One region of the Arthrobacter sp. SD1074B genome, then DNA from elsewhere that is predicted to be linked to it. Evidence: riboswitches for the same ligand, from Rfam matches in the RefSeq annotation. Region 1 holds a riboswitch; each other region holds the start of a gene.
The links. Region 1 has a riboswitch for cyclic di-GMP ahead of ACUYM2_RS16255 (ice-binding family protein). Riboswitches for the same ligand answer to the same signal wherever they lie in the genome.
Positions count from the first base shown of each region.

Region 1 (5,117 bases):
CAGGTACCGCCCCAACCGGAGAAGAAGAGAGGGCGGGTTCTAGACTTTGTGGCCGTGATCATTGCCCTCTTCGCGGCGGCTCCTTCCTGGCTCGGGATTCAGCCGATCCAGGATACGCAGGAGCAAAGCAGAAATGCACTTAGCTATTTCAGGGCGGTCACGGCGCCCAACCCCGCCAGCTTTGGTGCATTGGCTCAACGGCTGGACACGGCCCAGATCTACACTGAAGACGGCTCACCCGCCGCGCGCGTCCTGGCTTTGTGGTCCGAGATAGCCCGCGTAGGCCGAAACGCGCAGGTTCCGATCGAAAAATCGCAGGGAACTGAGCTCACTGCTATTGACGGCGGCTACCGTTCGTGTAGCCCCGCCCAGCCCGCAGACTGCCGAGAATACCACGCCCTGGAATTCGATGATCGAAACCGTCTGCGGGCCTATTCCATCGGAGACCTGCGCATCCAATCTGCATTACTGAACAGGGAAGAGGCGGCAAGCCAAAACGAAGACGCCAAGGTGAGCCTCATCGACGGTCTTGAAATCCAGAACGGAGTGGCATTCGCGGCCGAAGTGACAAATCAGCGGACGGGGGAGGTCGCAACCCTGGAATTCGCAGGAGCACGATACGCGGCCGGGGAAAAGCAATTCACGGCCGAAGTCTTCGGTCCCGCCACCCTCGGACCCAATGAGTCGGTCACAGTCGCGGGCATGGTCAAGCATGGTCGTGGGATCACCCTGAGCCTGCCGGTGCACTTCAAAAGCCAGAGTGGAAACGGTCCGGAACGCTCCGCTGTCCTCCACATCAAACTGAACTGACGGGCCGTCAACGGCGGTTTAGCTTTCCGCTGGCGCTGAGTGAACGATCCCTCCCTGTTCGGGTTACTTCTTCTCCGTCAGCGTGGCTGCCTTGTGCGCCGCCCTCGCGCCGGTCTTGTCGGACTCCATGATGTCCCCACCGAAGCTACGCCCGCCGTCCGGCAGGCCATTGGTGACGCCGGTGCGGGCAGGCCGGGCAACTACTCGCACTGTTCGTCCAGCGACGAGGGGACCGGGCGTTTCACCCCGCTACCGGGTGCGGCGCATGGCACGCCCGAGGAAGTGCCGAGATGGGTGGAGGCGATCTACCCGCGGGCCCGGCGCAGCGCGCCGTCGGCAACGCCGCCCTGTCGCACCCCTACGAGGCGCCGACCTTCATGACCTTTCCCCGTCGACGTCAGCTTGCCGGACTGAGGGGGTTCCGCGGACTAGCGGAGCCAGCCGGCCGGGCGCTTGAACTGTCGGCGTGTTCCAGCACGCGCGCGAGCCATTCAACCAGCAGGGCGTGAGCCAGGGCGGGCTGCTCATGCAGCAGGGCATGGCCGGCGTGATCGAGGACCGCCAAGGTACAGCGAGGGTACTGCCCGGCGAGGTCGGCCGGGGCCGCGTAGCCCGCGGTGGAATCCTGCCGTCCGGCCAGAATCAAGACGGGATGAGGATAGGTCTTCGCCGTCTCCGGGCGATCCTGCAGCTCCCAGCGCGAAAAGATCCGCATCAGGGCGGTCTCGTCAACGAGCGGCGCTGCCGCGGCGACGGTGTCCTGGAACCGGCGCAGCGTTTCGGCCGTCTGGACAACGAAGTAGCCACGGTAGGAGGCCTCGAGCTCCGGGCTGAGCTCGCCGGCAAGGTCCGCCGAGGATACAAGAACCGTGTGTTCAGGCACGGGGCCGGTGTGGGCGCCCACCGGGCAGACCAGCGCGAGCCCGATGACCTGCCCAGGTCTGTGCTGGGCAATGGCACGGGCTAAGTAGCCGCCGTAGGAGTGGCCCAGGACGAGAAGAGGTCCAGCGCCGATGGTGTTGTCGATGAAGCCGAGCAGTAAGTCCAGGACATCATCGTTGCTGGCGATGGCCGCAGGCGCCGCGGTGAGGCCCATCCCCGGCAAGTCCGGGTACAGGCGCCGAAAGCCGGGGGCGGAACTGAACACCGGTTCAAGGGCTTGGGCGATTTCGCGGTGGTCTACCCCGACGCCGTGCAGAGCGAGAACCGGAGTACCGCTGCCGGACTCGACATAATGCACAGGAACCCCGCGGACCGTAGCCTCCATCCAGCCAGTGTAAAACGGACGCTCTCGCTGATACCTCCATTTTTAGCCCGCAAACAGCAGCTGTGCCTGAGGACACCTAGCGGCGGGCCGGGTCTTGGTCCGCGGTGATGACGATGTTGGTTCCCCAGAGGTCGGCGGTGTAGCAGCTGACGAGGACGAGGCGGTTCGGCACCTTGTCCCAGATGCGACTGTTTTTCAGAGTGTCTTTATTTTCAGTGGTGACGGTTTTGACCATGTAGCTTGCGGGCCCGGCTTTGGTTGTGACAATAATCCGGTCGCCCGGCTTTGCCCGGGTGCTGAGGTGGTTGAAGGGCGAGTCCCGGCCCTCCCAGCTGTGGCCGATGATGTAGGTGGTGTCGGGGGAACCGGGGCTGCCGTACGACGTCAGCCAGTAGGCATCCATCGTCACGGGCGGAATGATTGACTCCTGCCCGTCGGACGGGGTCAGCGGCAGGAGTTCCTGGTCCATGCCGACGGAGGCGTAGGAAATGTGCAGCGGCGTCGATCCTTGGGGCGCCCGAGTGGCCGGCGCAGGCCGCGCCGTGCCCTCAGCCGCTCCTGGCTGTGTAGAAACGGGAACGGGCAGCGCCGTGGACGGAGTGCCGGACGACGTGGCGAGGGTGCCAAAAACGGACAGCGAGACAACGAGCAGAGTGCCGAAGGCGATAAGCCGGAAGCGCCGCCACGCGCCGGCGCGGTCGGCGTGGAACCCATCTTGGGTCAAGACCTGAGCATCGCCCCGAATGGCTGCCCCGGAAGCTTTGCGGCGACGACGCAGCAACCCATCCTCCTCAGCTATTTGCTTGTACCGTGCGCTTCCTGCGGGCCAGCATGAACGCCCCGACCAGGCCAACAGCTGCGGCGGTTGTGCCGATGGCCAGCCCCGGACTGGAGGCGTCGGTTCGCGCCGCCGTGTCGATATTCCGCCCGCGTCCGGCTGTAGTCCCCGTGCCCAGATCGGTCCCGGAGCTGTCTGCGGCTGTCTTATCTCCCGTGCTCACATCTGTTCCCGCCTCCAAGCCGCCACCGGTCGTGCCGGCTCCGTTCCCGGCGCCTGCATCTGTCCCGACGTCGGTGCCGGTTCCGTTTCCGGTTCCGGCGCTTGTGGGAACGACGGTCGGCGTTGCGGTGGCTGAAGGGGAAACGGTCGGGATTGCGGCGGCCGTGAGTGAAGCGGTGGCGGTGGCGGTGGCTGAGGGCGCAGCGGTGACTGAAGGTGAAGCGGTGGGGGCGGCGCTGACCGACGGCGAAGCGCTTGCGGTGACCGAGGGTGAAGCGGTCGGGGCTGCACTGACCGAGGGCGCAGCGGTGACCGAGGGTGAAGCGGTCGGGGCTGCACTGACCGACGGCGAAGCGCCTGCGGTGGCCGAGGGTGAAGCGGTGGGCGTTGCGGTGGCCGAGGGCGCTGCCGTTGCGGTGGACGAAGGCGATGCTGTTATGCACCCGGGCAGCGCGAAAATATTGGTATCCAGGGATACTTGACCGTTTCGGGCCAGTGCCCGTCCCTGGACGGATGTGCCTGTCGTCGCGGTGATCGAGGTCAGGGCCAAGATGTTCCCGTTAAACGTCGACGCGGTGCCCAGTGTTGCAGAGCTGCCAACCTGCCAAAAAATGTTGCATGCCTGGGCGCTGTTGGTCAGGACGATACTGCTCGCCGAGGCAGTGGTGAGTGTGGAAGCGATCTGGAAGATGAATACCGCGTTCGGATTTCCTTGTCCGTTCAGCGTCAAGGCGCCGCTGACGGCGAGGGGACCGGTGGATTTATAGACGCCGGGGATCAGGGTCTGTCCTTTGAGGTCACCTGCCACAGTTGCGGTCGCCGCGCGGCTGGCGGCGTCGTTGTACGCGATGGTCAAGTCGGCCTGGGCATTACCAGCCTGGGCATCTCCCGCGTGGGTGGCGCCCGCGGCGAGGCCAGGGGGAAAGCCGGTGATCGCGCTGCCGGGGTTGACCCCGAGCTCTCCGGCCAATCTCGTTGGCCCGGTGTTGGTGACTGTCGAGCCGCCCAAAACGGAGTATGAGGCCGCCGTTCCTAGCCCCACGGGGGCGTCGGCGGCGTAAGCCGGTGCTTGGCCGACGAGTGCCCATCCCAAAATGGCGGACATGCCAATCGCGGCCGCCGCTGTGTGCCGTCCCGGGCGTGGACTTTGTGGAGTGCATCCGCCGGCGCGGTGTTCTCGAAGGCGTTTATGGGTAGGGGAGATCGAAGCCATGATGGAATCCCTTGGTGGCGGCCCGGCTGACCACTAGGGCCCCGTAGCTTTGCGTCGCGGATTCGCATCCGGTTTGCCCTTATCGACGAGCGGATGCCCGATCTTCCGTAACCCTAACAGCACAAAGCGAGAACTCCTGGCAGGTGTCGCCCCGGGTGGCTTGCTTATTTCTGGGCTGGCCATCGCTACGTTCCCTAGCGGCTGCTCACCTGGCCGAACAGCTTGGCGATGGGTGCGAGCACCAGAGGGCGGGCGGCGTACCACCCGGCGGCGGTGATGGCGATGGCGGCCGCGAAGAGCCAGAACCCGGTCCAGTTCACCACGTCGGTGCCGCCGAACATGTGGTTCAGATTGCGCAGCGCACCGGTGGCGAAGACCAGGAACACGTGGACGATGATGAACAGCACGAAAAACAGCATGGTGGGGAAGTGCACCGCGCGCGCGGCTTCCACCGGGTAGATCCTGTTCAGCATCTTCGCGTTCTTCGGCCAGAACTCGCTCATTCGCACCCCCGTGATTGCCGCGAGCGGGGCAGCGATGAACACCACCAGGAAGTACATCAACTGCTGCAGGCTGTTGTAGTTCACCCATCCGTTCTCTACGGGCCAGTCCAGGGTCATGTACTGCAGGAGCGCGGACAGCGCGTTCGGGAACACCTCCCAGCTGCTCGGGACAATCCGCAGCCAGCGCCCGGAGGCGAATAGCAGCAGCGCGAAGATGAGTCCGTTGGCCAGCCACAGGAGGTCCAGGGACTGGTGCAGCCACAGGTTGATGCTGATCTTCTTGCCACCGCGCTTCGGCGTCCAGAACGCCGGTGGCTTCTGCTG
Region 1 covers NZ_JBRAZT010000001.1:3,485,570-3,490,686, reverse strand. The annotation lists gene ACUYM2_RS16280 (hypothetical protein) at 55-810, shown strand; gene ACUYM2_RS16275 (hypothetical protein) at 874-1,020, opposite strand; gene ACUYM2_RS16270 (alpha/beta fold hydrolase) at 1,208-2,077, opposite strand; gene ACUYM2_RS16265 (class F sortase) at 2,154-2,801, opposite strand; gene ACUYM2_RS16260 (hypothetical protein) at 3,206-3,559, shown strand; partial or broken gene ACUYM2_RS16255 (ice-binding family protein) at 3,595-4,182, opposite strand; cyclic di-GMP riboswitch class I at 4,304-4,378, opposite strand; gene ACUYM2_RS16250 (cytochrome b/b6 domain-containing protein) at 4,485-5,117, opposite strand, start outside.

Region 2 (5,117 bases), 2.8 Mb from region 1:
TCGATCTGGGGTTGGAACTGGACCCTTAGTTCTCCCCGGGCGGCGGCGCCGCGCAGGTCCGACTCAAGTTGCAGGTAGTCCCTGCGATGCACTGTCGGGAGCGCGTGGCCGCGGGTCCGTGCCTTTGCGCGGTACATTTCGAAATCGGCCTCCTCGACGAGTTGCCGCGCCAATACTTGTTGGCTGTCAGAGTCATCGCAGCGCAGGGTTTCCCGGACTGTGGTTCCTATGGCAACTTCGACGAAGATCTTCTTGCCATCGATGTCGAGGGGTTCCGCGAGCCGGGAGCGAATCTGATCGGCGACGTCGTCTGCTTGCTCGGCAGTGTCGATGTTGGGCAGGAGGACGACGAATTCGTCCCCGCTGTATCGTGCGACCGTGTCCCCGTCTCGTAGAGCAGCTTTGATCTGAGCGCCGACATGGCGGAGAACGCTGTCACCGGCACCGTGACCGAGCCAGTCGTTGATGCGTTTAAACCGATTGATGTCGCAGAACAGAAGCCCGACCTTTTGTCCTGTACGGGATGCTTGGACCAATGAGGTTTCAAGCAGGTCTTCCAAGAATGCCCTGTTGGGAAGTCCCGTCAGCGGATCGCGGAGAGCTTGCCGCCGGGCATCCTCAAGAAGTCGGATGTTCTCCAGGGCGACCGCCGCCAGGGCGGCGAGGCCTGAAAGCCGCTCGATGAGGGTCCCCGCCAGTGTGTCTGGCGCCGGCTCGTCCGCCCAGTGCGCCAGCACGATGCCGGATACTTGGTTCCCGGCCATGATCGGTATGGCCGCGAGGGCCGAAATAGCAAAGTCAGCCAGCATGCCGCGCGCCCAGTCCGAACCATTGCGGTCTACCAGGATCGCTGTACCGGTAGCGAGGAGCTGTGCTAGCTCGGGACTTTCCTGCTCGGTGGTCATATAGGCGGCCAACTGCTCCGCCTGCGCGCCGTGCCAGCCGCTCATGCCGGCAATTCGGAGCTTGCCGGCCTCCGTGTCCCATAGGGCAATAGCAGACCGGTCGGCGTCCGAGAGGGAGGGCACCGCGTCGGCAATTGAAGTGGCGAGGTCTTTCTCTGTGGAGTGTTTCGAAAGCGACCGGGAGACATCCAGGAGCAGCTGCGCTGTTTCTCCGTGTTCCCGGGCCTCCTGGATGATTCCCGCGATGTCGAGACTGACGGCCGCGTGTCGTGCGTATGAGGCCAGGGCATCTGTGTCTTCGGGGAAGAATTCCTGACCCGGATGCGCCACGGCTGCCATGACGCCATAAAAGTGCGACTCGGAAGCCACGGGTACGCTCAGTACCGGCAGGTCCGCAAGGGCGGCGGCGTCAATGGAAAGTACCATTTCGGTTTCGTCGAGGGCGGCCTCCAGGACTTTCCCGATGCCGCGGACCCGCACATGACGGTCCCCGGCGAGGGCCCGGACGGCGAGAAGGTGACCGGGGGCGTGGACGGCGCTGTCTGCGCGGGTAAGGATCCGATCGAGCACCTCGTCCAGCGGCGAGTTGCTGACGAGGTCCGATGCGGCAGCCTCCAGGAGGCGGAGTCGGTGCTCGGCTGTTGAAGTTCTATTCGTTGGCGGATCAGCCGGTTTGAGTTTCCTTAGCGTCCGGGCCAGGTGCTGTCGCGGCGGTATGTTCCATGCCACGTTGTACATGCATTCGGGGGCACCATTGAGCTGGCAAATGTCCCCGTGGTCCACCCGTGCCTGGGGAAGACCGAAGGAGGCGGGAACCTGGGCCAAGAAGCCCAGGGCGTAGTCGCAGTCAATGCGATTGGGCTGATACGGGGCGAGTACCTTCCGCGCCACTGCGGCGGATCCTTCCTCGGCCTGATCGCACCTGTAAACAATGGCAGAGTCGTAGCGCGTAGCGATCCGCGAGATCCCGCGGAAGGCCGCGGCGGGGGAACCCGCTGCCCAGAGTTTCCGCCACGGCTCCAGTTCCGAGTCAAGCAGGGAGGCCGGCCCCAGTCGCAGCCCGATTCTGGGATCGTCAAGCTCGGCCGCGGCGGCCTCGAAAAGCCGAAGTTTGTCCGGATAGGAAATCCTGCCCCCGGTGCTTTGCAGTTCCTCCCGTCGATGCACGGCGCCTGCACGTTCCAGAACGCGGGAAACCCCTTCCGGTCCAGCCTGCTCCGCGACCACGCGCAGCAGGACTCGGGTCGTCACCGTTGACGTACCGGGAACCACACGGGAATTCTTAGGCACGGAACACAACTTCAGCTCGGCCTGGGGAGTGGCAGGGCGCAGCTGGAACAATCGGATGCATAGGAGAGACCTTTGCTAATCGGTAGCCCGGCTGACCCCTGGGGCCCCGTGGCTTTGCGTCCCCGGCTCGCACCGAGTTTGCCCTTATCGACGAGCGGCTGCTCAATCGAGCGACATCCTAACAACAAAACTGACGGGCAGATGCGTTAGCGACGCGGAAGCCAGATCATCATTTCAATCAGCCGGGAGACTCACCGCTTCGGGCGAAGATCGGTTCCCCCCCTAAAGGTGCCGTCGACTGCTGACGTTAGGTTCGCAGCGACGACACCAAGGAACGGAACGGCGCCTGGTCCAGCTATGCGCGGTCCGGGGCGGCGAGGGCGTCCTTGGGGCCGTGAAGGTCGGGACCTTTCGCCAAGGAGGCAGGGCTGCCGTTGTCTCCGGATATCACGGCCTGCTTGAGGTGATTCCAGAATTCCGCTGCGCCGTCGGACCAGTCCACGTCGAGAACATGGCTTGCATTCAGCATCTTTGCCCATTCCTGCACGAGGTCGTGATGGAAGACGAACTCTGCCAGGGCGGTGCCGTCAGGCAGGGGCAGCGGTACGAGGTCCGGCTGCTGAGGAAGCATGTCGATGGCGGCCAGCAAGGATTCGAGGGTCCGCCTGGCTGATTCCGGGCCGCGGGTCTGCGGCGGCAGCGTGCCCGAGTCTTTGGCGTTGGATATCTGGTGGCGCAATTCCCGGGTGAATGCCGCCCAATACCGGGCATGTCCTGCGTCGACGATCATCGTGCGGTCCGCTGCACTAACAGGCGCCTCCCCGTAGGAAGCGAACGTTGCGCGGCCGCTGAGTTTGGCCGAGTACATGGCCGCGTCCGCTTGTTCCAAGAGCACACGGGCATCAGTGCGCAGCGGTCCAACCGCGATCCCGATGCTGGCGCTTACGTTAAGGCGGCTGCCGCCCACCACGAAGGGCACAGCGAATGCATCGAGGATCCGCTGAGCAATCTTTGGTCCCCTTGCCGGTGCTGAACCGGGGAGAACGAGCGTGAACTCGTCGCCGCCCGTCCTGGCCGCGGTGTCCCCGTCTCTGATGCAGGTCTCGAGCCTCCGGGCTATTTCGACTAGCAAGGCATCGCCAGTTGCGTGGCCGTGGGAGTCATTGACGGGCTTGAATCCATCGATGTCGACAGCGATCACGAGCGTGGACATTTCTGCGCCCACGGCGGCCTCTAACCGTTCCTGTAGCAACGATCGGTTCGCCAGGCCCGTCAGGGAATCATGTTGGGCTAGTGCGGCGAGGCGGTCTAGAAGAATGCGCTCCTCCACCCTGGCGCGTTCGTGAATACTCCAGTGCATCACGCTGGTGATGCAGCTCGCGAGGAACAAGACCACGTGCACGACGACCCAGCCCGCGGCCTGATCCGCTGTCATTGAGTGTCCGAAGAGAGCCTGGGGAGCGAGGATGCCCAGGACGGTGTGGTGGATGAGGACTGTTCCGACGGCCGCGGCGACGGGCGCCCAGTCTTCGTATAACGCCACGACGGGGACCATGATGAAGAAGAGGAAGTGGGCTTCGACAGTTCCGGAGACGTGGACAGCTTCGGCCGCAATGAGCATCAAGCCCACGGCTGCCATGACGGAACGTGCCCGATACGGGAGCGGAGACACCCAGGCCGCGGCCGCAATAATGGCCGGTACGACGCCTTCGCCGATGGCATGGGCAAGCGGTTCGCCGAGCAGAAGCGCAAACATGGTGACGGCCGCTGACATGAACAAGCAGAACGAGACGATACTCCGATGCCGAAAGGCTTTCGCACCGTCTGGGAGCTGCGATCCTTTCGGGATATTCATCCTCACGTGGTTAGCCACTGCCGGATCACGACTGCTCCTTCGTTCGGGTCACGGGCCGATGATGTCTTGGTCACAATGACCGTACGCGATTATAAGTTGACTGGACCCCATGCAGGAGCGCATGTTGCGCTGGCTATTGCGTAGTCCAGGGTAGGAAGGTATCGGCGGACGTACTGAATCCCGGTGACGAGGCGGCTTGGCCAGCGCCGGCTCAGGCTGTGGCCGACCGCCTCGCGCGGCCGAAACCTCTCGCCTCATCGCGCCGCCAGCATCCGTCGCCATGGCCGGCCACGCCCCCGGCCGGACGCGAGACCGCTTTAGTGACGCTTGACACGCCCGTCATCTCGCCCTAGACTCCTGGGAACGATTCCATGGAATCGATTCCATGAACTACCTGCCCTAAATCACGATGGAGTGTTAGCGGAGATGACCAGTGTGACGATCAAGGATGTCGCCGCCCTCGCCGGCGTTTCCAAGGCCACGGCGTCCAGGGTCCTGTCGGGCCATTCCGCGACGTCCAGCGACGCCCGGGCGAAGGTCAGTGCGGCAGCCGAACGCCTGGGCTTTCGTCCTAACGCCCAAGCCCGCAGCCTCCGCTCGTCGAAGTCCAACGTCCTGGGCTTGCTCGTTTCCGATGTCCGCAACCCATTCTTCGCCGATCTGGCTCACGCCGTTGAGCAGGCAGCCCTGGCCGCGGGATATGTGATCCTGCTCGGCAACGCCAATGAGAGCGAAGAGCAGCAGAACCGCTTCCTGGACACCCTGATAGACCAACGGGTAGACGGTGTGATTGTGGCACCGCAGAGCGACGGCGGCGGGTCCATCAGGTCCTTGTTGGACCGTGGAATTCCCACCGTCTTTGTCGACCGCACCGTCCAGGGAATCGACGTGCCAAGCGTGACCACGGACAGCGGGCAAGGTATCAGTCAGACCGTCCGGCACTTCGCCGAACAAGGACACCGACGGATCGGCTACATTGCCGGGCCCCAGACGATCTCGACCGGGCGGGAACGGTACCGCGCATTTGTGGACGCAATGGGCGAAGCAGGTCTTGATCTGGACCCCGA
Region 2 covers NZ_JBRAZT010000001.1:677,753-682,869, forward strand. The annotation lists gene ACUYM2_RS03330 (putative bifunctional diguanylate cyclase/phosphodiesterase) at 1-2,132, opposite strand, end outside; cyclic di-GMP riboswitch class I at 2,274-2,348, opposite strand; gene ACUYM2_RS03335 (diguanylate cyclase domain-containing protein) at 2,551-3,969, opposite strand; gene ACUYM2_RS03340 (LacI family DNA-binding transcriptional regulator) at 4,477-5,117, shown strand, end outside.
Region 2: it holds a riboswitch for cyclic di-GMP, as region 1 does, so the genes downstream of both, ACUYM2_RS03330 (putative bifunctional diguanylate cyclase/phosphodiesterase) here and ACUYM2_RS16255 (ice-binding family protein) in region 1, are expected to answer to the same signal.

Region 3 (5,117 bases), 2.8 Mb from region 1:
ACCCTGATGAGCGAGCCTCGCCTGCACCCGGCGCAGCAGGACCGTGTCGATGTCACGGCGCAATTCCCTTGCCTCTGCGACCGCCACCGCATCCCAGGGTTCCGCCTGCCCAGCCACTGATTGGGACCACGTCCGGAATGAATTCCGGGGTGACAACGGCGTATCCCGATTTGCGAGTGACTGCTCGCCGAGCCACTTCACGGACTTCAGGACCTCGTCACGGAACCAGACGAGGTAGTCGCCTCCAGAACCCAGATCCAGGAGGACGAGCCCCTCGGCTCCAGGCACGAATGCGGCCAAGTCGGGCCGATCGGTGCTGAGCGATTCGGTGACTAGCTCCCGGTCCTGGGCAGTGCTGCGCCAGAGGCTGACCATCGCCTCGACATTCTCCTCCGGCGGCGTCTGACCGGCTGATGCCTGCATCCCGTCTATACGGGCCGTTGCCCCGTCGGCCGCCAGAAGATCGAGGACGTTGGCTTCGCCGCTGACGAGTGCCACCGCAACATTATCCGCGGCAACCATCTGTTGGATGAGGCTGCTGCGCAGACGCTGTTTCTTCAATTGGTCCGAAAGCCGACGCTTATCGGTTACGGTGCTGATCTGAAACGTCAGCCGCTGAGCCAGGATCTCGCATACACGCCGCCCGATGTACGGCAGATAGAGAGGTTCCCGATGCGAACAGGTGATCATTCCGATGAGCTTGCCCTCATGAACCAAGGACAGGGACATCGACGCGCCCTGGCCCATGTTCCGCATGAACTGCAGATGGTGCGGCGAGACGCTCCGCAGTTCGGCCAGGGACAGATCCGTGGGGCGTCCCGTCCTGGGATTCAAATCCGGGACCAAGGCAGCACCTTGGTAATCACTGGTGGCAATGACCCGGGAGAGCTTCCGGAGGTACAGCCGGCGCGCCTGGACGGGAATGTCCGACGCAGGGAAGTGCAGACCGAGGTAGGGCGTGATGCCCTCGGTATGCTCCTCGGCTACGACTTCACCGTGGCCGTCCGGGTGGAAGTGGTAGACCATGACGTGGTCATAGCCGGTGAGCAGGCGGATCTCTCGGGCGGCAGCGGCCCGAACATCGCTCACCGACAAGGCCGTGGAAAGCCTCTTCACCGCCGGGTGCAGCAGCGCGAGCAGATCCGCCTCGCCCCGTCCTCGGACCGGCTCGAACTCTGCGACGACCAGTCCGTCCACCTCATGCAAAATTACGTCAAAGGCCCGCCCGGCAATAGTGAGTGATGTGGGATTCGGAGCATCATCAACCCCGGCCGCGATCACCGCTCGCAGCTTCGATACCGCTTCGGACCCGGTGAGGACCTCCAGCGGCCGACCAAGAAGCGACGCAGCATCCTGGCCAAGTACCGCTCCAGTGTTCGCGCTGATCTGAATGATTTCCGTCGAAACCGGATCGATGACCAGCAGGGCGCCATGAGGCTGGATAGCGCCGGGCGCATGGATAGGTTCGCGAGCGCACGCCTCAAGGCGTTCCAGTTCGTCCGCTGTCAGCAATTCCTGGGCGCGCGTCACTGGATTTCGGTCCTGACCCGGCCAGCAAGGTGCCTGCCGAACGCCAGGAACGTTCCCTGCGCTCCGAATAACACATCCTCGGCGCTTCCGGCGGATACATCCACCCTGGGAAGGGCCGCTACGACGGAACGCCACGGGTGCGGGTGCAGCCTTTCATCACTGTCAAAGAAACCAGTGGGAACGTCGCCGAGGGAAGCCCGGAAAGCCGGGGCGAGGACGCGGCCTCCCAAAGAGGAGCCTTCGACGACATAGAGGCACCCGAGAGCCTGGGCAACATTGCTCAGGCCGGGAAGCCACACCGTGGCCTTCTCAGGTACGGCTCCCAGGGACTTCAGATCCGCGGACAGCAGATGAGCCCGCCTGTGTGCCGGCAAAGCGATGCCGATCTCGGACCACTCCGCGGCCCAGGCGCGATTGGCGAGCCTCTCCTCAGCGGCGGAGTGGAAACTATGCAGCCGCTGCAACAGTTCAATGTAGTCTTCCCTGGTGGAAATGGATCCGGGAAGATCCGTCATTTCCTCTACCTGGCGATGCAACCCGGCGGTTTCCCTCCGAAGCCGCTCCCGTAGTTCTTCGGCACGGCCAGGCTCTGGCCGTGTTCTGGAGGTCAAGTTCTTCAAATAGTCCCTAGCTCGTTAGGTTGAACTGTCGTGAGCGCACCGGGCGATGCTTGCGTGGTGGCCGCTTCGATGAACCCTCGCGGGCATCCGGGGGCAGACAGCGCGCCGGCGCCGTGCGTTTTGCAGGAGTGCGCGTTTCGACCGGTGGACGGCTGAACCAGAGACATCGAGGATGCATCTTGGTCGCCGACTGACGGGTACGCGCTTTCCCTGATTCATCCTGCTGCCCATTCAGCCTTATGGGATGGGTACAGGCTACGGAACGGCGTTATGGACGCCGCCGGTCGGGGACGGGATTTGCGGCCTGAGGCCGCTAATCGGAATATCCGGAAGATGCTCTCCGGAGCTTTATCGCTTTGACTTTCGCGGTCGAAATAAGTGCGTGCATCTCAGGAGACCTTTGCTGGTTGGCGGCCCGGCTGACCGCTTGGGCCCCGTGGCTTTGCGTCCCCGGGTTGCCCCGGGTTTGCCTTTTTCTCCTTCGACCTCCGTCGACGGAATACTGACCACAACGTAACACAAGCCGACGGACGCTCCCGACATTGAGGTTCTCGCTCGCCGACGCGCCGCAACCCAGCGTCCTGCCTGCAGGAACACATCTGGGGACGGGATGGACATACTCATCCGCTCGGTGAAAGTGATGTGCCAGTGGGGTTCGTTGGGCCCCCTGTCGGATTCGAACCGACGACCCCCGCTTTACAAGAGCGGTGCTCTGGCCAACTGAGCTAAGGAGGCAATCCGCCGTCGTCGTCTGCCCGCAATGGGCCGGACGCTAACTGCTAGATAAGGGTAGCCCACGGAGGCGTGCCGGTAAAAAATGCCGGCACGTGGCCGGCAAAGAAAGAGCCCGGCCCCGGACGGATCCGGGGCCGGGCTGCTGCTTCGTGCGGTGGCTACTTCTTGGCGTCGACCGCGGCCTGCAGGAACTGCTCGAACGGGGTCTGGGCGCTGGCGCCCTTGCCCCACTGCTTGCCATCGACGAAGACCGTCGGCGTCCCGGTCACACCGATGGCCGCCGCCTCCTGGGTGGTGTACTTCACGTACGGGCGGTAGGTCTTGTCGTCGACGCACTTGTCGATGCTCTTGGCCCCGACGTCGGTCGCCATCTTCTTCAGCTCGGCATCGGAGAGGCCCGCGCCGCCTTCTGCCGGCTGCTTCGCGAAGAGTTCGTCAACGAAAGCGGAGTACTTCTCGGGGGATTCGTTCACGACGCAGGCCGCGGCGTTGGCCGCGCGCGAGGAGTAGTTGGTGCTGGAGCGGCTGTCCAGGAAGCCGAGCGGACGGTACTCGACCGTAATCTTGCCCTCGTTGCGCAGCTTGGTGAGGGTCTCGTTGTACTGGGCCTCGAAGTTCTTGCAGACGGGGCAGATGAAGTCGATGTAGAGGACTACCTTGACCGGCTTGCCGGCGACGGCCTCGGCCCCGGGCGCCTTGATCTCAGCGGGCGGGGTGGCGGCCGGCGATGGCAGGTCTGCGACGTTCACGGTGGCCGGGTCCGTTTTCGCCACCTCGGTGTTGGCCAGCAAGGTGACGCCGCCGTGGATGTTGCCGTTCGCCGGGGTCGGGCCGGAATCGGCCACCGGGGCGTTGTTCTTGATGTTAGAGGTGACCACCAGGGCCACAATCACGACGATGGCGACGACGGCCGCTACGATGCCCCAGCCGATGAGCAGCTTGTTGCGCTTGTCCTTCTTCAGTTGCGCCTCGCGGATCTCACGGGCTTTCTCGCGGGCCGCAGCGGTGCGCTCCGCTTTGGACTGACGGGGTTCGTTTGCGGCGCTCATTAGTTCCTCGTGTCGATCGGCCATGGATGGTCCACTGGGTGGCAACTTCATCATTTTAGGGGAGAAACCTGAGGAGCTTGCGCTTTCAAGTTTCCTTCCGTGTGCCCAACGGACGAATAGCACAGAAGATTCCGCCCGGCTAGGGTGTATGAGAGCCACAAGCGACCCAGGGGGCACCAATGCAAGCAACGGACCACGCCGAGCAGCGCGCGGAGCACAACACTGCGCAGACAGCCGGGAAGCAGGATGCCGTACCAGCGACGGACAAGCACCCGGACGCCGCCGAGCCGGGTGCGAGCTTCGACTTCATGGTGGTGTCCAACCGCCTGCCGGTGGACAGGTGCTCCCCGGATGAGCCCGGCTGCGAAGACGGCTGGCGCCGCTCCCCCGGTGGCCTGGTGACGGCGCTGGCGCCCATGATGACCAAGACCGACGGCGCCTGGGTGGGCTGGCACGGCGCCCCCGACGAACACCTCGAGCCGTTCAGCCACGGCGGCATCGACCTGATCCCGGTCCAGCTCAGCACCCGGGACATTGAGCTGTTCTATGAGGGCTTCTCCAACGCTACGCTCTGGCCGCTGTACCACGACGTGATCGCGCCGCCCGAGTTCCACCGCGCTTGGTGGGACTCGTACCGCAAGGTCAACAGGCGGTTCGCTGACGCCGTCGTCCGCCACGCCGCCCACGGCGCCACGGTCTGGGTGCAGGACTACCAGCTGCAGCTCGTCCCCAAAATGCTCCGCGAGGCGCGCCCGGACCTCAAGATCGGCTTCTTCAACCACATTCCCTTCCCGCCGCCGGAGATCTTCGCGCAGCTGCCGTGGCGCCACGCGATCATCGACGGCCTGCTGGGCGCGGACCTAGTCGGCTTCCAGCGCAGCAGTGACGCCGGGAACTTCATGCGCTCGGCCCGCCGCTTCCTCGGCGCCAGCGTCAAACAACAGCAGGTGCACGTCAAGGGCGCCGACGGCGAAACCACCCACATCGCCCGCGCCCAGGCCTTCCCGATCTCCATCGATGTCAAGCAGATCAGCGAACTGGCGCGCAAGCCGGAGATCATCGAGCGGGCCAAGCAGATCCGCCGGGACCTCGGCAACCCCAAGACCATCCTGCTGGGCGTGGACCGGCTGGACTACACCAAGGGTATCCGGCACCGGCTCAAGGCGTACGAGGAGCTGCTGCA
Region 3 covers NZ_JBRAZT010000001.1:669,752-674,868, reverse strand. The annotation lists gene ACUYM2_RS03320 (bifunctional diguanylate cyclase/phosphodiesterase) at 1-1,530, opposite strand, end outside; gene ACUYM2_RS03315 (biliverdin-producing heme oxygenase) at 1,527-2,141, opposite strand; cyclic di-GMP riboswitch class I at 2,557-2,631, opposite strand; tRNA gene ACUYM2_RS03310 (tRNA-Thr) at 2,812-2,885, opposite strand; gene ACUYM2_RS03305 (DsbA family protein) at 3,044-3,934, opposite strand; gene ACUYM2_RS03300 (alpha,alpha-trehalose-phosphate synthase (UDP-forming)) at 4,243-5,117, shown strand, end outside.
Region 3: it holds a riboswitch for cyclic di-GMP, as region 1 does, so the genes downstream of both, ACUYM2_RS03315 (biliverdin-producing heme oxygenase) here and ACUYM2_RS16255 (ice-binding family protein) in region 1, are expected to answer to the same signal.